DNA from 2 places in the Paenibacillus sp. 01T443 genome. Region 1 is predicted to be linked to the other one. Evidence: a T-box and tRNA genes for the amino acid it is inferred to sense, from the RefSeq annotation. Region 1 holds a T-box; the other holds one or more tRNA genes.
The links. A T-box is a leader RNA that pairs with one kind of tRNA and senses whether it is charged. The one in region 1 lies ahead of leuS (leucine--tRNA ligase), so its partner is inferred to be a tRNA-Leu.
Positions count from the first base shown of each region.

Region 2: it has a tRNA-Leu gene. The T-box ahead of leuS (leucine--tRNA ligase) is inferred to sense a tRNA for this amino acid. The anticodon was not compared.

Region 1 is NZ_JBFTPE010000001.1:481,936-492,881, forward strand. Features, by position in the region: gene AC1DLI_RS02350 (DNA internalization-related competence protein ComEC/Rec2) at 1-1,382, opposite strand, end outside; gene AC1DLI_RS02355 (deoxycytidylate deaminase) at 1,596-2,126, opposite strand; gene AC1DLI_RS02360 (homocysteine synthase) at 2,184-3,479, opposite strand; gene AC1DLI_RS02365 (ComEA family DNA-binding protein) at 3,564-4,145, opposite strand; gene comER (late competence protein ComER) at 4,332-5,171, shown strand; gene leuS (leucine--tRNA ligase) at 5,212-7,650, opposite strand; T-box leader at 7,733-7,979, opposite strand; gene AC1DLI_RS02380 (CynX/NimT family MFS transporter) at 8,085-9,335, opposite strand; gene AC1DLI_RS02385 (GNAT family N-acetyltransferase) at 9,367-10,563, opposite strand; gene AC1DLI_RS02390 (hypothetical protein) at 10,719-10,946, opposite strand, start outside.
Region 2 is NZ_JBFTPE010000008.1:489,283-500,228, reverse strand. Features, by position in the region: gene AC1DLI_RS16195 (hypothetical protein) at 1-11, shown strand, start outside; gene AC1DLI_RS16190 (hypothetical protein) at 139-363, shown strand; gene AC1DLI_RS16185 (CapA family protein) at 513-1,493, opposite strand; gene AC1DLI_RS16180 (SIMPL domain-containing protein) at 1,596-2,261, shown strand; gene AC1DLI_RS16175 (hypothetical protein) at 2,363-2,887, opposite strand; gene AC1DLI_RS16170 (metallophosphatase) at 3,105-3,761, shown strand; gene AC1DLI_RS16165 (hypothetical protein) at 3,849-4,232, shown strand; tRNA gene AC1DLI_RS16160 (tRNA-Leu) at 4,335-4,418, opposite strand; gene AC1DLI_RS16155 (xanthine phosphoribosyltransferase) at 4,501-5,103, shown strand; gene AC1DLI_RS16150 (Rrf2 family transcriptional regulator) at 5,183-5,611, shown strand; gene AC1DLI_RS16145 (divergent polysaccharide deacetylase family protein) at 5,730-6,629, shown strand; gene AC1DLI_RS16140 (N-acetylmuramoyl-L-alanine amidase family protein) at 6,594-7,295, opposite strand; gene AC1DLI_RS16135 (YqzE family protein) at 7,432-7,626, shown strand; gene AC1DLI_RS16130 (hypothetical protein) at 7,617-8,510, opposite strand; gene AC1DLI_RS16125 (YqhG family protein) at 8,635-9,594, opposite strand; gene AC1DLI_RS16120 (DEAD/DEAH box helicase) at 9,591-10,946, opposite strand, start outside.

The DNA.
Region 1 (10,946 bases):
GCGAACAGCTTTCCGCCAGGCTCCCACGGTATTGCAAGTAAAAGGGCAACGGCCCCTAGCGGCATGACAATAAAACTGATAAAGGGAACGAGCACAAAATTAGCAGCCATAGATAAGATATGAAATTGATTGAAATAATAGATCGTGACTGGAAAGGACACGAGCTGGGCGACAAGCGTAACCGCGAACAAATCGAGCAGCGGCTTCCCCTTGCCCCAGTTTGGCATCGCTTTACGAACAGGCTGAACGCCGACAATCAAACCAATCGTCACGATGAACGAAAGCTGAAAGCTGACATTTTCAATAATGAAGGGATCGTATATAAGCATAAGCACGGCAGCTGCGGCAAGAAGATGTGTGCCGTCCTTCAGCTTTCCAAGCCGTGCTGCAAGCAAGCCTAAAACGGACATTAGGCCTGCTCGGATGACGGAGGGCGAAGCTCCTGCCAAGAGCACGTATAACGGAACCGAAAGCATCAGCATCAGCAGAATCCTCTCGCGGCTCATCCGCGCGAAGCGCAGCAAGCCGCCAAGAGCGTATAGAAATACCGCTACATGGAGGCCGGAAATAGCCAATATATGCGTAAGGCCGAGCCGCGAGAATTGCTGGAATTGCTCAGGATCGAGGTCCTCGCGAATACCGAGGACGAGACCCTTCATGTACCCGGACTGCGCGGACGGGTACAGCCTGTCCATCCGCGCGCCAAGGTAGTCGCGCGCGTTGTCGACGCGGCCCAGCAGCGCGGCCGCGGTCCACTTGGGGCCCGCCGCCGCTTCGACGGCGGCGGTGCCCTGCACCTTGAGCAGCCAGTGGATCCTTTGGCTGCTGAGGTAGCGGCGGTAATCAAATCCGCCGCTATTGGATGCGCTGGCCGGCCGCGTTAGCTCACCGGCCAGGCGCACACGGTCGCCGCGCTGCCACGCCGCGGCGATTGCCTGCTCCGGCTGCACAGCCAGCCGGACATGCACTACCAGCCGCTCGCGCACCACTCGCGCGGCGGCTTCTCCCTCCACGTGGACGCGGTCCGCCGCCACGCGAAACATTACGCGGTCGCCGTCGACCTCCACCGCTGATATGATCGTGCCGACCGCCTCCGCCGCATACGCAGCTCGCGGACCATCCGCCTCAGCGGCGGCGAGCAGCGACGGCAGCTCGGTCACGTTGCGCGCATCCGCCCACAGCCGCTGCCCTGCGGCAAGGCCCACTGCAAGTGCGCAGGCTGCCGCGAGCTGCCAGCTCGCCAGCCTGCAAAGCACGGCTGCCGTCCAAAGCAGCGCACCCGCGACCACCGCAAGCAAAACGCCGCGGCTGCTAAAACCCGCAGCCGCAGCGCTTCCCACGACAAAACAAATCGCAAACCAAATCAAAGGACGTCGATTCATCCTCAGCCCCCTCTCTTTCTCTCCTCTGCCTGCGAACCAAGCGTATGCGGCTGACGCAGTCCTTGCCGACAAAAGCTCGTTTCGCGGTGAAATATAAGCATCGTATACGATTAAATTTTATGTTTTCATGTATTTCAAAAAAAAAAGAACCTCCGACGCATCCAAAGATGCAATCGGAGGTTCCTCCTCCACTGTAATAGGCTATTGAAACGGCTAAGATGTCACTTCCATATGCGTCTGAGCAGGTGGGTCGAATTGATCCAAACAGCGGAAGATGATGCCCTTCTGTTTCATTAAATGAATCACCTTCTCGCTATCCTTCGGATAGCTTCGATGATATACAATTTCGATCACGCCGCTGTTCGCAAGCATATTCGCACATGTCCAGCAGGGCTGGTCAGTGACGTAAACGGTTGAGCCCTCGCGATCTGCACGGTCAGTGAACAGCAGCAGGTTCTGCTCCGCATGTATCGTTCGAATGCAGCGCTGCTTCTTAAACAGCTGCTCCTTACCGTCGATCAGCTTCATCTCAACCTCCTCCGTGATCATGCAGCCTGCCTCAAGACAGTCCTGCACACCCATCGGGGCGCCATTATATGCTGTTCCGAGCAATTTCTTTCCTTGGACGAGAACAGCTCCAACATGCCTGCGCGGACACCGTGAACGTGTCGAAACCATATAGGCGATATCCATAAAATAAGTGTCCCAATCCTTGCGGACGGCATCCTGCGTTTGGGTATTCATAACTTTAACTTCCTTTCTCATGCTGCTTCTGATGCTCTAGTTGCATCGATATGTTTGTTAGCTTTGTTGGCTGGCCGCTATGGCTTGGCTGATATCCGCTAAAATATCTTCGATTCCTTCTGTACCGATAGACAGACGAATCATGCCGGGAGAAACGCCTGCACTCGTCTGCTGCTCCTCCGACAATTGCAGATGGGTCGTGCTTGCCGGATGAATGATCAGTGACTTCGAGTCTCCGACATTTGCTAAATGAGAGAACAGCTCAACCGAATTGATTACTTTTTTGCCGGCTTCAATACCGCCCTCTATTCCGAAAGTCATGATGGCGCCTTTACCCTTCGGCAAATATTTTTGAGCGAGCTCATAAGTCGGATGGCTGGCAAGGCCCGGGTAATTCACCCATTCCACCGCTTCATGGGCTTCCAAGAACTCAGCAACCTTCTGCGCATTGGAGCTGTGGCGTTCCATCCGGAGATGGAGCGTCTCAAGGCCCTGCAGTAACAGGAAGGAGTTGAAAGGCGAAATTGCGGCCCCCATATCGCGCAGCAATTGTACGCGTGCTTTAATAATGTATGCGACTGGTCCAACCGCGTCCGTATATACAACGCCGTTATAGCTTGGATCCGGTTCGGTCAAGCCCGGGAACTTCCCGCTTGCTTTCCAGTCAAACTTCCCGCCGTCTACAATGATACCGCCGATTGAAGTGCCGTGGCCGCCGATAAACTTCGTAGCCGAGTGAACAACGATATCCGCGCCGTGCTCGATTGGTCTGCACAAGTAAGGGCTCGGGAACGTATTATCTACGATAAACGGAATTCCGTTCTCATGCGCGATTGCAGCGACAGCCTCGATATCAATGACGTCGCCCTTCGGATTTCCGATTGTTTCCGCGTAAACGGCCTTGGTGCGCTCATTAATCGCTGCACGGAAGTTTTCCGGATCAGTCGGATCTACAAATCTAACAGTGATGCCCAGCTTCGCAAGCGAAATTGAAAATAAATTGTAAGTGCCGCCGTATAAGCTGGTTGCAGATACGATTTCATCGCCCGCTCCTGCAATATTGAGAATAGCGTATGTAATAGCCGATTGGCCAGAAGCAACCGCAAGGGCTGCCGGAGCGCCTTCAAGCTCCGCTACGCGTTTCTCAAAAACATCCGAGGTCGGGTTCATGATTCTAGAGTATATATTGCCGAATTCCTGCAATGCAAATAAATTTGCCGCATGATCCGTATCTCTGAATCCGTAAGATGTCGTTTGGTATATAGGCACCGCGCGCGACAACGTAGTCGGATCAATTTGCTGACCTCCGTGGACGGATAGTGTATCAAGAGAAAGCTTGCGTTGTTCTGACATTTTCTCGACTCCTTCTACATAAATGATTGATAGAATAATGGCAAGTGATGGGTAATTTACTCGCTTCCTTCCATTCTCTCACAATTATGGACGAGCTACAATGCTATCTTGCATCGCATTCAGCAGTTTTTCCCCAATTCCCTTGACACGCAGCAAATCGTCTATCGATGCATATTTACCATTTTTTTCTCTATCCTCTACAATAGCTTGCGCTTTTGCAGGGCCTATCCCCTTCAATGCGTCCAGCTCCGATGCTGTCGCGCGATTGATGTCAAGCTTGCCCGTTTCATTCGCTTCCGCGGCGGGATCTGTTGCAGCGATTTGACTTATAGCTTCTGAGCCAGACGATACTGGCTCTGAAGCAAACTGTTTTTCCGGCAGAGCATGATTATCCATTTTATCTGCGGGATCGCTGGGCAGATCACCCTTGTCGTCAACCAACCCCGTCTCTTTCTCTCCTGTTATCTGAAGCGCACCATTCCCTGCATCTGCCTTTTCAATTGCCTTTATCGCTTCTCCAGCGGCCTCGTTTACCAGCACCCACTCACCAGGCTCATTGTGCTTAGTCTCCATTAAAGCAGCAGAAAACAGGAATACGGCCGTAATTATAAATATGGAAGCGACTAAAATCGATTTGCTTGGTAAGCGAGATGACGATGATTTCATTTGATAGCCCCTTTTTTAGTCGACAATTTATTTAGGAATCCGTGACATATAAAACAAGTCCTCTGGAATAAGGTAAGAGAGCAACCAAAAAAGTATTGATTTTGACTCGGGATTTGCACGCGCATGGCCCTGCTTTTAACGCTCTAAGCATGCCGCGCACGCGCCAAACCTATAGGAGGGTTCAGCATGAATGTCGGATTTATCGGGACGGGCACGATGGGAAGCCTGCTTATTGAAGCACTGATAGCATCAGGCGCATTATCACCAACACAAATTGCCGTAAGCAACCGCACCTTTGCAAAAGCGCAAGCTTTGGCCAACCGTTATTCCGGCATGAAAGCCGAAAATACGAATGCTGCTGCTGCCTGCGGCAGTGATATTGTTTTTTTGTGCGTTAAGCCCTTGGAATTCAAAAAAGCCGTAGATGATATAAAATCCGTTATAAGGCCGAATCAAATTATCGTCTCCATTACAAGTCCAGTGCTCATCTCCCATCTAGAAGGCGAACTGGATTGCAAAATTGCAAAGGTCATCCCAAGCATTACTAATCATGTTTGGAGCGGAGCATCGCTATGTATATATGGCCAGACGATGAATGAACAAGACAAAACGCAGCTGGAGGAATTGTTATCCCATATCAGCCAGCCGCTTCGAATAGATGAAAGCTATACAAGAATCGTATCGGATTTATCAAGCTGCGGGCCGGCATTCATCTCATTCCTTCTCGAGCAGTTTGTTGATGCCGCCGTCGAGGAAACGGGGATCGGACGTGATGAAGCCCTTCGTGTAGCAAGCGCCATGCTACTCGGAACGGGATTGCTCTTGACCGAAGGAGGCATGACACCCGCGGAGGTTCAAGATCGTGTTGCCGTCCCCGGAGGAATTACAGCCAAGGCGCTGAACATGCTTCGCCGTGAGACTGACGGTGTATTCAACCAGCTTATCCGCACGACCCACGATAAGTTCAAAGAGGATTTAGCCAAGGTTACAAGCGCCTTTATAGGCGAAGAGGTGAACGGTCAATAGCTGTTCTTCAGCTAAATCCCGTTCACCTCTTCAATTTGCATTAATTTGCGACAATGTTCACTAGCTTGCCTTTAACCGCAATTACCTTGCGGATCGTTTTACCGGCTATCAGCTCTTGTACTTTTTCAAGCTCCTTCGCCAAGCTTTCCATTTCAGCAACATCCATATCAGCTGCGATGGAAACGCGGTCCGCGATCTTACCGTTCACCTGCACCACGATCTCTACCTCTTGATCGACAGTCCAAGCCTCTTCAAAGGTCGGGAACGAAGCGTACGTGAGCGAATCCGTGCGTCCAAGTTTCTCCCATAGCTCTTCAGCAATATGCGGTGCGATTGGCGAAAGCAATTGAACGAATTGTTCCATCGCCGCTTTCGGCAGCACATCTGTTTTGTAGGCCTCGTTGACAAAAATCATCAGCTGGCTGATCACGGTGTTGAAGCGCAAAGCCTCATAGTCCTCCGTAATCTTCTTAATGGAACGATGCCATGTACGTTTGAAAGCATCGCTCGTATCGCCGTCTCCAATTTTTGCGTTTAAGCTTCCATCCTCGTTGATGAACAAACGCCATACGCGGCTGAGGAAACGGTAGGTCCCTTCAACGCCATTCGTGTTCCATGGCTTAGTCGCCTCAAGCGGCCCCATAAACATTTCATACATACGCAGCGTGTCTGCTCCGAACTCATTAACGATGTCATCCGGATTAATGACATTGCCGCGTGACTTGGACATTTTCTCGTTGTTGTTGCCGAGAATCATGCCTTGGTTTACAAGCTTATGGAAAGGCTCTTTAGTATCTACAACTCCGATATCATAAAGTACCTTATGCCAGAAACGAGCGTATAGCAGATGAAGCACAGCATGCTCAGCTCCACCGATGTACAAATCAACCGGAAGCCATTCCTTCTGCTTCTCAGGCGAACAAAGCTGCTCATTGTTCTTCGGATCAATAAAACGTAAATAGTACCAGCAGCTTCCTGCCCATTGCGGCATCGTGTTCGTCTCGCGGCGAGCCTTCATGCCGGTCTCAGGATCAACCGTGTTTACCCAATCCGTTACGACAGCAAGCGGGGATTCACCAGTACCGGAAGGCTTAATCGCATCAACATCAGGCAGCAAGAGCGGCAGCTGATCCTCAGGAACGGTCTTCATCGTGCCGTCCTCCAAATGAATAATCGGAATCGGCTCACCCCAATAGCGTTGACGGCTGAACAGCCAATCGCGAAGACGATACGTAATTTTGCCTTTGCCTTTACCGGACGCATCCAAATGCTCAATCATCTTGGCAATGGCTTCCTCATTCTTCAAACCGTTAAGGAAATCGGAATTGACATGCTCGCCGTCCCCTGCATAAGCTTCCGTCGAAATATCGCCGCCTTGCACGACTTCCACGATCGGAAGCTCGAACTGCTTCGCAAACTCCCAGTCTCGCGCATCGTGGCCCGGAACTGCCATAATGGCACCCGTTCCATACCCGGCCAATACGTAATCCGCAATCCAGATCGGTGTTTTCACGCCGTTTACAGGATTAATGGCATAGGCTCCAGTAAACACGCCGGATTTATCCTTGGCCAAATCCGTACGCTCTAGGTCGCTCTTGCGTGCAGCAGCCTCTTGATATGCTTCAACAGCCGCCTTTTGGCCTTCGGTAACGATTTTTGCCACGAGCTCATGCTCTGGCGCCAATACGCAATAAGTTGCTCCGAACAGGGTATCCGGACGAGTGGTGAATACAACCAATGAAGAATCATGTCCATCGATCTCGAACGTGACCTCTGCGCCCTTCGACTTGCCGATCCAGTTCCGCTGCATATCCTTAATGCTCTCCGACCAGTCCAGATCCTCCAAATCATCCAATAGACGATCGGCATATTCCGTAATTTTCAATATCCACTGGCGCATCGGCTTGCGGACAACCGGGTGGTTGCCGCGCTCGCTGAGGCCGTTAATAACCTCTTCGTTAGCAAGCACCGTACCTAGTGCCTCACACCAGTTAACGGAAACCTCAGCAACATATGCAAGGCCGCGATTGTACAATTGAATAAATATCCATTGTGTCCATTTGTAGTATTCCGGATCTGTCGTGCTAATTTCGCGGTCCCAATCGTAGGAGAAACCGAGTGATTTGATTTGTCTGCGGAAATTGTCGATATTTTTGAACGTGATGTCGCGCGGGTGCTGACCCGTATCCAGCGCGTGCTGCTCAGCCGGTAAGCCAAATGCATCCCATCCCATAGGATGAAGCACGTTGTAGCCCTTCATTCTCTTATAGCGGGATACGATATCAGTTGCCGTATAACCCTCTGGATGGCCAACATGTAAGCCTGCTCCTGAAGGATAAGGGAACATATCTAACGCGTAAAACTTTGGTTTACCTGCGACCTCAGTCGTTTGGAACGTTTTGTTTTTATCCCAGAATTGCTGCCATTTCGGCTCGACAACAAGCGGATTATAGCCGTGAAATTGCTGTTCTTGACTCATTTGTTGATATCCTCCTAAGTAAATGTGCTGTATGCCGCCAGCTGCATAAAAAACATAAAACCTCTCGCCCCTAGCGATTATCGCTAGGGACGAGAGGTTGTTCTCCCGTGGTACCACCCTAGTTAGCGGCAGGCATGCTTTGCCTAACGCTCACTTGTCGCCCTTATCGCAGGCCAAACGGTGCTTTTCCCAAACGACAAATCTCATCGAATGATTATCCGCACAGCTCCAAGGCGAGCTTCATTCCGCAGCAGGTCCGGCTTCCACCACAAAACGCCGGCTCTCTTTGCCTTGCCATCGAAATTACTATTCCTCTTCAACGCTCCATATGCATAAAAATGGTTAGTTTCGATTATAAAGATCGAGCGGTTCGGTGTCAAGAGATCCTTACTCCATTAGATAAGAGCTGCTTCGCAGCCTCACTTGCCTTCATTTTATTTCAAATATTTATTTGCGCCGGCACTTAAACCAACAATACCGAAAATTACTGATACGATAACCAGCATCACTAATGAAATGGTCCAATTATGGGTGAGATCATGAATAAATCCAAATAACAGAGGACCGGCAGCGGCAAGCAAATAACCAATGGATTGCGCCATTCCCGACAGCTGCGCCGATTGTTCCGTACTGCTCGTCCGAAGCACGAAAAACATAACAGCCAGGCTGAACCCTGATCCGCCGGCTATACCGAGCAGAATCATGCAAATCGGAATCAGCGCAGAGCTTCCGATCAGTAAGCCTATATACCCGATTAAGAGCAGCACAGCCGTTAACACGACCAATCCTCGTTGACTAGCCTGCCTTCCTGCGATGACAGGAATGATAAATGTCGCAGGCAAGCTTACGAATTGCAGCAGTGACAGCATCCAGCCTGCATCGATATGGCTCATGCCGCGATCAAATAAAATTTCAGGCAGCCATGAAATATTGACATAAAAACAGAATGACTGCAAACCCATAAACAGAGTGACCTGCCAGGCTAAACCTGAGCTAAGCAAGCTAGACCTTTTCGCGCTGCCCGCTGTTTTCATGCGGCCGCTGCGGGTCAATGAGCGCGTTTGCGGAAGCCATGACGCAGTAGCGATGAGAGCAACCAACGACCAGCTTGCGAGCATCCCCTGCCAGCCGAAGCCGAGCTGCTCTGCGATCGGAATGCTGAAACCTGAAGCTAGTGCTGCCCCCAAATTCATAACGACCGAATATAAACCAGTCATCATACCGACGGTGGTCGGAAAATCCCTTTTGATCAAGCTTGGAAGCAGGACGTTTGCAGCCGCAATCGCCATGCCAAGCAGAGCAGTTCCAGCAAACAATGCAGCAACGGATGGAAGCGAGCGTATGACGATAGCGCCCGTTAGGACTACCATGGCAAGCAATAAAGTATTTTCCATGCTTATTCGCCGCGCAAAGCGCGGTGCCAGCGGAGAAACAAGCGCGAAAGCAAGCAGCGGCAGCGTCATCAACAGTCCCGTTATAGCACTGGATAACCCAAAGGCAGCTTGAATATCCGAGACGATGGGCCCGACGGCTGTTATGGATGCACGCAAATTAGCAGCAATAAGCAGGATGCCGAGCAGAAGCAGCCACGAGCTTGTTACAGCAACCGGCGAAGCTTGCGAGGCCGATGTCCATTTTACGTTATTCATTTTCACAAAATAATCCTTCTTTCTCTTGCTGTTCATTCTATGTTGTTAAGCTTCCCATTCAATTGCCTTAAACATTCGAAACGCGGTACCAATATTCATACTGTGCCGCGTAGCCGATCTTATCGTACATGGCATTGGCCGGCAAATTATTTTTGACGACGAGCAGATACCCTTGCTCCGCCCCTTGTTGCTTCCCCCATTGCAGCAGATGCAAAACGAGCTGCTCGCCATAGCCTTTATTTCGCTTGCTTGAATCGGTGACGATATCATAAAGACCAATCCAGCCATCCTCAATGACCGCGAATCCGCCTGCAACCGGAATGCCATTCTCATGCAGGAGAGCAAAGCATTTCTCGAGCGGTGATTGTAAAAGCATTTTACGGGTGACAGTCCTATACTCGTCCGTTAATCCGCTAAATACCGAAACTGCATCCAGCCAGCTTTCTGTAAGCTCGTTCTCGAGCCAAACATCCGCAAAACTAGGCGTTTGAACATCTGATAAGTGTATGGTCTTCACGATCGTATGGTCGACTAGATCATAACCGCGGGAGGCTAGCTCCCCGTCAAGCACGGATGGCTGGCTGAACGGCGTGATTTTAAAAACGGTACGCAGGTTTTGCCGTTCATACCGACCTTCGCATTCGCGGATTTTCGTATCCAGTTCTAAGGTATGGCCGAATAACGGATTTACCGAGTTGGATCGTTTGGTATACCCCTCTGCAAATCGAAGCAGCCAGCCGTCATAAACGAGCGTTTGAAGAGCCGGCCAGCCATTCAAGCTCATTTCCTCGATCCGAAAATGCAACAGCCGCTTTATCGGCACAATATGATGCCTGTCATGCCAAATAAAATCCTTTAAATACTGCGACGTATGAAACGGATGCCCGTCCGCGTCCTCATAGGCTGCTTCGTAGCGCTCCTTCGAAAACTTTGCAATCGCATTTATTATTCGTTCGCGGCTATGTATGGCTTGCGTTACCAATTCTATGACAGAAGTTGTCTTGCCGTAAGCTTTTGCTATTTCGTTAAAATCGTCATAGTCCAAATGCTTAACGGAGAGCGGCTCGCCCGTTGCCACCTTGTCGACCGCCTCCTGGTAGAAATAGTCATCCCACCGCAAAATATGGGCGACAACCCCACGTACGGTCCATTTCCCTGCCGCAATGCTCTGATTCCAGTACCGTTCATCATATTTCCCCAGATCGGCTACAAACGTTATCCATTCACCGAAGCTTTGCAGAAGCTGCTCTTTTTCAGAAGTCATTCTTTTTCCCTCTCTCTTTAAATAGGTAGACGCAGGTTTGCTGTCCTTTAATCATAATAGAAGCCGCGTTAACGGGCGAGAGGATTTTTAGAGCTATTAGCAAAAAAAACAGCCGCTCTTTGAGCAGCCGGTTACGTATTATTCCTTGCTTTTGACTACGACAGGCCGAAGCGCTCAAGCTGCTCCAACTGATTCGACCGCCGCAGCACTTCACCCTGCTTTGGACCAAGTAAATCAAAATGCGGATACTCTGAGCGGGCATGAATATAACGGGGGTCAAGGCCGTTTTCCAGACACCAGCGCGAGAGCTTACCCATATCGGAGCAGCCTACCTTTGTCACGGTCCGCATGTCTGGAAACCTCGGGTCAAGCCAGTAATGCGT
Region 2 (10,946 bases), on a different contig from region 1:
ATGCAGGTTAGCTGAACGTTTGCTAGGTTCATTAATTCTTATTTATATTTTCAAACCAGCCTCAATGTTATGCGCGAGCATCCATTGAGGTTTTTCCATACAATCGGAGCTTTAACTTAGAAACAGGAGGAAATGAATATGGTAAGCGAAGAGCAATTGGACAAATTTCGTGTAAGCGGCGAAACCATAAGGGTAGTAAGAGACGCTATGGAAGCAAACGATGTTCACGGCATTGTCGTTGCTTGGGATGATTCCTCTGTTGTTATTCGTCGTCCTAGCCGCCGTGTAGTAAAGCTCAGCCGCTCATACAGCTACGGACCGGTATCGGAGGAGCGTACAAATCCTTTTGAAGATGCTACATAAGGAGCCTCGATAGTTAGATTTTGGTGCAGCAAGTAGCAAGAGAGCCTCTGGTCAATCGGTGACGGAGGCTCTTTGCTGTATCGTTGAAGTTAAATGTTTAAGTTCAGTAACCGAGCTAACGCAGCTTGGCATGCGGAAGCAGCTGACCGCTAGCGGTAGCTAGAGACGGGAACGAGCCTATAGGTTGGTTTTCCTCCGGGTTTTGAATGCTTGGTAATTGTACGGATGCGGCCGACACGCGTGATGTCGGTTGCTCCTTTGCTGTTTTTCGTTATCGTCAGCTTCAGTATCATGGCGCGAGTGGTATGCTTATTATTGAAAATCTTTGAAGATAGGAAATTGCCTAGCGAATAAGCCGCAACTCTCGTTTTGGTTACGCCATACTTGTCCTTCACCTTTCTTTTAACGACGGGCTGTAAGACATGAGGGTGAGCGCCTAGAATGGCGTTAGCCCCGTGTTTGAAGCAATGGTCAACCAATCGCATTTGCGCTTTGTTCTGTTTGAGTTTGAACTCCCGTCCAAAATGGAGACAGACGATGACAAAATCGCATTTCTTTTTGATACGGTTAATATCGGATGCTATTTTTTTGGACTGAATCCGGTTAACCAGATAGGATTTGGCAACAGGCATTCTATTCGTTCCGTACGTATAGGATAGAATACCGATATCGATGCCTTTGACGCGCATAATTAATAAGCGTCTAGCCTCCTTTTGCGAGCGTGCGGTGCCTGTATGCTTAAGGCCGTGACGGTCAAGGACGTTCAACGTGCGCTTGATGCCGTATTCGCCCCCGTCGGCACAATGATTATTGGCTGTCGTCATGACATCGAAGCCGGTATGCTTAAGTGTCGAAGCAAGCTCGTCTGGGCAATTGAACATCGGATAGCCGGTGCGCTTGCTGCGTCGTTCGTATCGCCCGAGTCGACTCGGATTGCCGCCGAACCAAGGCGTCCCGGAGAAGGTCGTCTCCAAATTACCGATCAATAAATCGTTATTTTTTAGATGGGGTGCAACTCCTGCAAATATCGAACCGAAAGAATATTGATTTTTTTTGGATATTCTTGCGGAGTCGATAATCTTATTTTTCATGAGTAAATCCCCGACAGCTCCAATCGTGATCGTAGTCAATATCTCACCTCTTCTTGTAAGAATGTATTACTTTATTCGTGCCTACAGGAGATGCGCTCGGTATGTGCCTAGGGGCTAATAAAACTAATAAGGAGTCGTGCCATGAACGGATACCCTATGAAACAAGTTGGGAATAGTCACTCGTCAAGGAACGCTACCATTGAGGTAATTGGGGAAGGGACGGCAGCAGCACCCGCCGATCGAGCGATCGTCGTACTCGGGGCTGTGACGGAGGGCGCGGATTTGCGTTCAATTCAAGCTGAAAATGCCAATATTATCGCAGCAGTCATTGGATCATTGCTGAGACTGGGCATACCGCGCGACAAGCTGCAGACTCAGGAGTATCGCGTTGACACCATGTACGATTTTGTGGATGGAAAACAAATATTCCGAGGTTATCAAGTAACCAACCTGCTTCAGGTGACGGTAGATCAAGTTGATCAAACGGGGACTGTTGTGGATACGGCCGTTAGCAGCGGCGCCAACCATGTATCCAGCATCAGGCTTACGACTGCTAGGCCTGATATTTACGAGCATCAAGCCTTATCGCTTGCTGTGCGTGACGCTGCGCAAAGGGCGCTGACGATTGCTAATACACTCGGTGTTGTTTTAGCTAATGTGCCGCTCGAAGTGCAGCAGCTGCCGCTATCTGGAGGGCCCATCCCGATGTTTAAAGCAGCAGCATTCGCTGACAGTGCGGTTACGCCGATCGAGCCGGGGGCTTTAACGGTCAAAGCTTCCGTTCGAGCCGTATATGCTATTTTATAAGAGAGATGCATCACATTCCACGATGATCGATTAGTCGGAGTTAAAAGGAAAGAGCCTCTGGCCGATAGGTGACAGAGGCTCTTTCCTTTTTTGTTGAACTTTTAAGTTCCGTTGACGATGAATTCAACTTCGATTTTGTCCAGCTGCTGGATAGCGTTTTGGAATTGCTCCTCGTATTTTGCAGGCTTATCCATTTGTGCCTCGGCCCAATAGAAAACAAGTATATTTGTTGATGAATAAATATGGGGTATCATCATGTCATATTGTTCTTTTTGTTTATTGAAATCCTCCAATCCGTTCATTCTTGCTTTCTCTGAATTAAATATGTAGACAGAAACCTTCTCTAATTTTGCAGGGTCAGTATTTTCGTTGGGTCTGCCAACGGTAAACCGATTCGGTTTAACATTGTTCAAAATCCAATCGTTTTTTTCCTCATAAGGCATTAATTCAAGTCCTTCCGATTGCAATACACCTTTAAAATCCTCCAATTCCAGCTTTACTGCAGATTCTTTGCCTTCTGTATTGCTTTTATTGCTGAAGGGCTGCTCCGTTTCATGTTCCGTGCCTGCATTTAAACATCCCGTTAACGCTAGCAGCAGCGTACATGCTATCCAAACATATTTCACAATGAGCTCCTCCTTTATCCTGTTGAGACAGACGATAAAAAGAGGCAATAAGTTGCATTAATTCTTATGCTGAAATTCCAGTATATGGTACTATGGATATGTTAAAAAGAATCGAAGCTAACGCCTATCCTATCAGCCGAATTAGTTGAAAAAGAATTGAAGGAGTGGTTTCTTTATTGCTATCTATATAACTGGAGACATTCACGGTTCTGTCAGCGTGGGACAACGTTTTAACACAAAAAATTTTCCTTTAGGTAAAATACTGACAAAGACTGATTATGTAATCATAGTTGGTGATTTTGGGTTGATTTGGGCAGATGATAATGAAGATAAATATTGGCTCAAGTGGTTAAGTGGTAAACCTTGGACGACATTATTTATAGATGGGAATCATGAGAATTTCAATTTATTGGAGTCATTTCCGATTGAATCATGGAACGGTGGTAACGTCCATAAAATCACACCCAGCATTTTTCATTTGATGCGAGGACAGGTATTTGAAATGGACGGTAAGAAATTTTTTACTTTCGGCGGAGCTGCTTCACATGATAAGGATTATCGTAAACTCGATAAATCTTGGTGGACCAGGGAAATGCCGTCCGTAGAAGAGTATGAAGTAGGATTGCAGTGCCTTGATAAAAATGACTGGAAAGTAGACTATGTACTGACACATACATGCTCATATGACGCGTTACAAACACTTTCGCTATGTTATGGTTTGAATCACGTTGAGGCGGATCAAATGCACATGTATTTCACTGAAATAAAATTCAAATTAGCATATAAGAAGTGGTTTTTTGGTCATTTTCACAAAAATATTGAATTACCTGATAATCAGTGTTTATTATATAACAACATTGTAATGATAGATTGAGATGAGTGAATGCAATGGGAGTTTTTTCCTAGACCTATATACCCACAGAAGATATAATTGTGGTAATTATAGGATAGGGGATAAAGAATGAAGAAGCTGCATGTTATTTTTGGAATTATTGCAATCACAGTCTTATTATCTGGCTGCAACTCTGGCGTTACCAATAGCGCGAATGAAGCGCCAACAAATTCACCAATCGTAGAGGAAACAGATACAGAAAAGTCATCTGAGGATTCCTCGCTGTTTATCGAAACTCCATCAGGCTCAAGCAGCTCAAACGAAGAATTGCCTTACTCGGAGGAAGAATTAAAGTCAGATCCGAGAGCGCCGTCAACGAATATTGAAGATTATAATTCTGACGGAGAATACGTACCAGCGGATGGAATAAGTGATGATCCTGGAGATTACAATGCGAATGGTATAGGAGGAAAAAGCTGCAATAAGCATCAAAAAAACCACTTCCTATCATGAATTTAATATCATGACAATAAGTGGTTTGAATTTATAAGTTGATTTCTAATATTGACCACTAGATTAAATATCGTCTAGAATAGTCATAAATGCTAATAAGGATGCGGTCGAGAGGACTCGAACCTCCACGGCTGTTACACCACTAGAACCTGAATCTAGCGCGTCTGCCAATTCCGCCACGACCGCATAACTTGTTTCAACAGTAGACATCTTATCATGAATATGATGGAATTGTCAACATTATCTTATAAAAATGGAGGAAGCCGCTGTGAAACAATTAGAGCAAAAGATTTTGGAGGAAGGGATAGTTTTAAACGATAATGTACTGAAGGTAGATTCCTTCCTAAATCATCAGGTAGACCCGCAGCTGATGTTCAGCATCGGCCAAACCTTTGCCGAACTTTTTGCAGGGAAAGAGATTACGAAGGTGATTACGCTGGAATCGTCAGGTATTGCTCCGGCAGTCATGGCTGCGCTGCAAATGAATGTGCCTCTGATCTTCGCGCGTAAGCGTAAGTCGCTCACCCTTAAAGATGATCTGTATACGGAAAAAATATTCTCTTTCACGAAGCAGGAGGAGAGTGAGGTTACGGTATCACGCAAGTTTTTGGAAGCAAAGGACCGCGTGCTGATTATCGATGATTTTCTTGCAAATGGCGATGCGGCGCTTGGGTTAGCTCGAATCGTAGAACAAGCGGGAGCTTCCGTTGCAGGTATCGGCATCGTAATCGAGAAGGCCTTCCAGCCAGGGCGAAATAAGCTGATCGAGCTTGGCTATCTTGTACATTCCTTGGCAAGAATATCGTCTCTATCGGGCGGGAAAGTAACCTTTGCACCAGATTTAGCAGCAGTAGACAGCACAGTTGATTGACAATGCAAGCGGCATGTAACTATAATGCTTACATGATGATCGTTTAGGATAAGTTAATTAAAGACAGGCGGTGATAGCGTTGACTAGCAATAGGTTTGCAGTAGCGGTTCATATTATGACGTTACTCGAGACGAGTAAGGCAGCAAGACTGACATCAGACATTATCGCTGGCAGCGTGAATACCAACCCTGTCGTAATCCGAAGAATTATGGGCTTACTGAATAAAGCGGGTCTTGTCGCGACAAGCGCAGGCATTGCAGGTGCTGTCATTACAAGGCCGGCAAATGAGATTACGCTTTACGATATCTACAACGCTGTCCATAATAACGGGCAAGATGAGCTGTTCGCCATTCACGAGAAGCCGAATCCGGCATGCACGGTAGGCCGCCACATTCAGTCTTCACTTGAAACGGCCTTTAATGAAGCGCAGAAGGCGATGGAGAACAAGCTGGCGAGTATTACGCTGGAGCAAATTACACAAGATGTCATGAGTAAGACGGACGAATAAGAAGAAATAGATGGAGAGGCCAAGCAAAGGCCTCTTTTTTGTATTCTCTGCAAGTTTTAGCATATTTTCCAGCCTATTCACAAACAATGATATTAAAAGATGAGAGGCGTGTGCAGCAATGAGAATGCAGCAGGACAGTGTGGTTGGAAAAACAAAGCTGGCGATACATCAATTGAAGAAGCGGTTCCCCGTGAGGACAACTGCGGCGATTGTTCTTTTTGGCGTTATAATGGCTGCCGGAAGCCCGAACAGCTTTGAGATTTCCGCGAGTCGCGCAATAACACACGCACAAACTGCTGGAGAGGAAGAAGTGCGTACGGTCGCGGTAGTCATAGATGATTTCGGAAACGGAATGAATGGAACGGCTGAGATGATGAAGCTTCCGATCAAAATTACGGCTGCAATCATGCCATTTATGCCCACAACGAAGCAGGACGCGGAGGAAGCGCATAAACATGGTCATGACGTAATTGTTCATATGCCGATGGAACCGAACAAGGGTCTTAGAAAGTGGCTGGGACCAGGCGCTTTAACGACGGATCTTAGCGATGAAGATGTGCGGAGACGTGTTGAGAATGCGATTGATGATGTGCCGTACGCGATCGGCATGAATAATCATATGGGCTCAAAGGTGACGGCGGACGAGAGGATGATGCGCATTGTACTTGGCGTGTGTAAGGAACGGGGTCTCTTTTTTCTAGATAGCCGGACAACCTATAAAACCGTAGTGCCAAAAATCGCAGCGGAACTCGGTGTTCCGATTGTTTCCAATGATGTGTTTCTCGATGATGTGTATACGGTCCAGCATATTTCAAAACAAATTAGCGTACTTCGCAAGCATCTAGAGTCGCATGTTAGCTGCATAACGATAGGTCATGTGGGACCGCCAGGGAAATTCACGGCATCGGTTCTCCAGCAGTCCATACCCGTTATGCAGCCAAACGTACAATTTGTTAAGCTTACAGCGCTAATTAGCGGTGGCTCAGTGAACGATCCACTTATACTGCCTAATTCCTGACGCAATCGCTTCAGCGACCTCTAATTGTCGCTTGGGGTCAGTCAGCATGCTGCGATCATGTTCGCTGCTAATAAAGCCCATTTCGACGATGACAGCTGGATTATGGACGCGTTTGAGCAAATAAAACGGCTTTCCTTCCCGCGGGAGGAAGGCCGTATTTTGCTGTCGGTTAAGCGCATCCTGTATGCAAAATGCAAGCAACGAGCTTTCTCCGCTGTTCTGATGCAGCACAAGTGGTCCTTTCTCCGAACTCTTTTTCGACCAATTCACATGCAAGCTTATGAGCAGCTCGTTGTCAATTTCTTCGGTAAGCTGCCGCCGCTGAGACAAATCCTTGCGATGTCTCGAGCGAGTGACATGCCAACGATTATCATCGCTCAACGCGTGATCACCTGTGCGATTAAGTACTGCGGGTATATTTTGGCTTCGTAAAATAAAATAAAGCTTTCGAGCTACTGCTAAATTAATGTCTTTCTCCAAAATATCAGCTGCGGAGGCTCCACCGTCAATGCCTCCATGACCTGCATCAATTATGATGGCGGTAGACGGCAGTGCCCAATCCTGCTTAGTGCCTACCGGAATTAGCGGCCACGCAAAAGCGCTGATCGAGCTGCTGAGCGCAGCAAGCCATATCGCGAGTAAGCTCATTGCCATTTTACGAAACATGCGAGTCATTCCTCCAGATCACTTTGACATACGGTTAGATTGTCTTTTTGATGGATAACTCATGCATGTTTACATTCGATTGCTGCAGGGCAAACTGATCTTATCATTTCATACGGAGCTAAAGGGGGAGCAGCAAATGGCAAAAGGCGATGAGTACGTGAAATTTATGACGGAGAAATTTGTGGCATATATAGAGACACCGAGGGAAGAGCGGAGGCAATCAAGAACATCAGCCAAAGCGCGAAGAGAGCCTTGGCTGACGCGTTGGTTCGGTTGGGGACCTATGAGTATTATGCTTTGGTGGCGGGGACGCGCAGAGCGTCAACGGTAAAAGTGGCCAAGTTCAATTAGCAGCGGGACCGGAATATAACGCCGGTCTGATCCATCCTCGCCTGCTTCAAGAGCGACATAAATCTGGCCGCTGTTCCATTTGTTATAACCAACAACGGACCAAACATACAGCATTTGACCTTCGAACAGCTCAGCAGTATAACGGAGCTGTTCTTTTTTGTTGATTTTTGTGAATAAGGATGAATATGCAGATGCACTGAGTGCTATCGGTAGATTTGTTAACCACGGAAGCTTGTCATAAGCATTGAATGAGGGCAATGATACATGTTTTAAAAGCGTTGCTTTTGCACCGATTTGCATATGCTCTAGATTAGTCGGCATTATTGATTCGGCAGCCAGCCAGTCGTTTTCCTGAATAGGAAGGCTTTCGCCGCTGGCACCATCGGTATAATAGGTATCCTGCTCAGATGCCACCTTCCAGGCTGCGAGCAGGGGGTTAACATATAAAGCTTCAATTGTGGAGGCGGGTTGCAGCAGCTCAAGCTGCAGAACGGATTTAGAAAGCGTGCCTTCATCAAATGGAGGTCTGCTGCTTGTCCCATACTCACCGAGCTGGTAACCGCCCGACTCTACTGCGTGGACAATGAGGTAACCGACCGTAAGTTTATTTTGCTTAACAAGCACTAACCAGCTGTGCGTACCTGGCCCAATCGGGGAAACGACAAGCGATGCTTGCTTCCAAGCTTGAAATGAAGGTTGGGACGCCAGTTCCGCTACCCATTGCTCGGCTTGCTGCTGTACAGGCTCATAGATGGTTGTCGGATTTGAAAGCGCTACCGCAGGCTGCGATTGTAAACCGCCGGAATAAAGGACAAGAGCGGTTAATACGCATGCCGCTGTCAGCTTAATAAATTTTTTTCGCATATTTTATCACCTCGTTGCTATTGTATCGGACATGCCCTAAGAAGGCTGTTATAACCTGTCACGTGATGGCGGTCTTTCGACCGCCTTTTTTTGACGTATCGCTGCGGATATCGTCTAATCCATGTCAGTCGATGCCTTCAAGATGAAAGATGCCGCAGTTAATGGCGGATGCAGTCACCCGAGGCTCGTACTGCCATTTTATTTCCGATTGCCGCTGCGCGAATTGCTCCTCGATCGCCGGCTTATTTTCTTCAAGCGCATTCTTAACAAGCGGTTCATAATAACCGCTTATTCGCTCAAGTTCCTCTTCAAGTCTTGCAGAGGCGCTCTCTGCCCAGCTGTAGTCATACGCGCGAAGCTTTCGTTCAAGCGCTTGCTCCACAATGCCAAGCGCTTTGTTGAAGGAGAGACCGTTTTTGGTAATATGAATATTCGCAGGCAGACGGGGTGTAAGCTTATGGGTGAGCAACCGGTCATAAAACTGCTCCACGATCTGTCCAGTCGCAAGCGATACGCCGAAGCAATGGATTTCCTCGCGTTTGCGGTCGCATGCAAATTCAACGCGCATATTGACGCCGAGCCACGCGGTATACGGCGTGGATGAAAAAGGATTGCTGCTCCGCTTATCGGGCTCTTGAAACAAATAAACGAAGCTGCCCTTCGCTTTCGCAGCGTCAAAGAGCATATCAAGCTTACGTGCGCCAAAAAACAAGTCCTCGCGCGGCACCCGGGCAGGAGCGGCGAGATTGCCATGAATGAAGCCGAGCGAGCGTCCAAGAGCGGCATTCGCAGCCTCATTTTGAGCGTTTTCTGCGGCATTCAGCTGGATGGCTGCTGTTTCTTCTTTTTTGGCTTCCTCGGCTGCGTCATATTTGTTTTTGTCTGTAACGAACAGGAAGGTCATCGTCTCTGGTTCAGCGTTGACCCTGTCCACGAAGCTCCAATAATACGGACGGTTTGTCAGCTCGCGATCTGCGAGAGGAGAGAGCTTGACCGTAAAGTGGCTGGGTGATTTCTCTAAAATGGAACACTCTGTCGCCTCTAAATATCGATTTACAAATTTGTGCACCTGCTTCTCGTTCAAGGCTGCACCTCCACGGTTTGTCCAAGCGTATCCAAATTAACAAGCAGATCGGGGCCGGGCAGCGGGTTTTCGCCAATCAGTACCTCTTCCCGGATTCGGCTGAGCGAGGAGCCCAAATGATTGATTTTCTGTTTCAAATCGGTCTCATTGCCGGATTCAAGCAGCATTTTGGCAAGGCGCTGCTCCAATGAGCCATCGCCCTTCTCGAAGCGCTCTAGAATATGGTCAAGCTCACCAATCACTAGCTCGAACAGATTGATCTTTTCATGCAATAAATTTACGATATGCTCTTCGATGGTGCCGATGGTGCACAGATTGTATATTTTCACGTCTTCTGTTTGGCCTAGGCGATGCACGCGGCCAATACGCTGCTCAACTCTCATGGGATTCCATGGTAGATCAAAGTTAATCATATGGTGGCAAAATTGAAGATTGATGCCTTCGCCGCCAGCTTCCGTAGCGATCAGGATTTGTGCGCGGCCGCGGAACAAATCCATCATCCAATCCTTTTTACCCCGGTTCATGCCGCCTCGGTAAGGAACGGCGATCATGTTCTGCGCGCGGAAAAACTGCAGTAAATATTCTTGGGTAGCCCGGTACTCGGTAAAGATAATAACCTTGTCATTCATTTCTTTGACAAGCTCCATCGCTTTTTCTGCTTTCGTATTTGCTTTAATACTGCGGATTTTCTCCACAAGCTCCCAAATTTTTGGACGCATAGGGGAGTCCTCGGCTGTTTTCTTGAATAGATTAACGAGTGTTAAAAAAACGGCGTCCCGGCTGCTGCACACCTCGCGCTGCAGCGTAACGAGAGAGAGCATGCTGGACAAATCGCCGCCGCTTTCTTCGTATCTCTCCTTTACAAATCCGGTTACCGCATCATAGAGAGCCTTCTCATCCTCGGATAAGGTGAGCGGGATGTTTTTGACAAAACGTTTCGTGAAATGAATGCCGCCGTCACCTCGGCGGTTGCGGATCATCACGCCGGAGAGCGCTTCCTGCAGCTGATCTTCATTTTTTGGCACACGTTTATCGACGACAAAATTAGCGGCAAAGTCGCTTAAACCGCCAAGCTGACCCGGCTTGAGCAGCGTGATGAGATTGAACAGCTCATCCATATCGTTTTGAATCGGCGTGGCAGTCAGCAGCAGGCAATATTTTTTGCGTAAAAGATTAGCAAACTGATAGTTCGTCGTTTTCTTGTTTTTCAGTTTATGTGCCTCGTCAATAATGATGAGGTCGTAGTCCGTTCCGAGAACAAGCTCGCGGTGCGGTTCCCTCTTTGCGGTATCGATGGATGCAACCACAACATCATAGCCCCAGGTATGCGCTTTTTTCTGGGCTACGGCAGA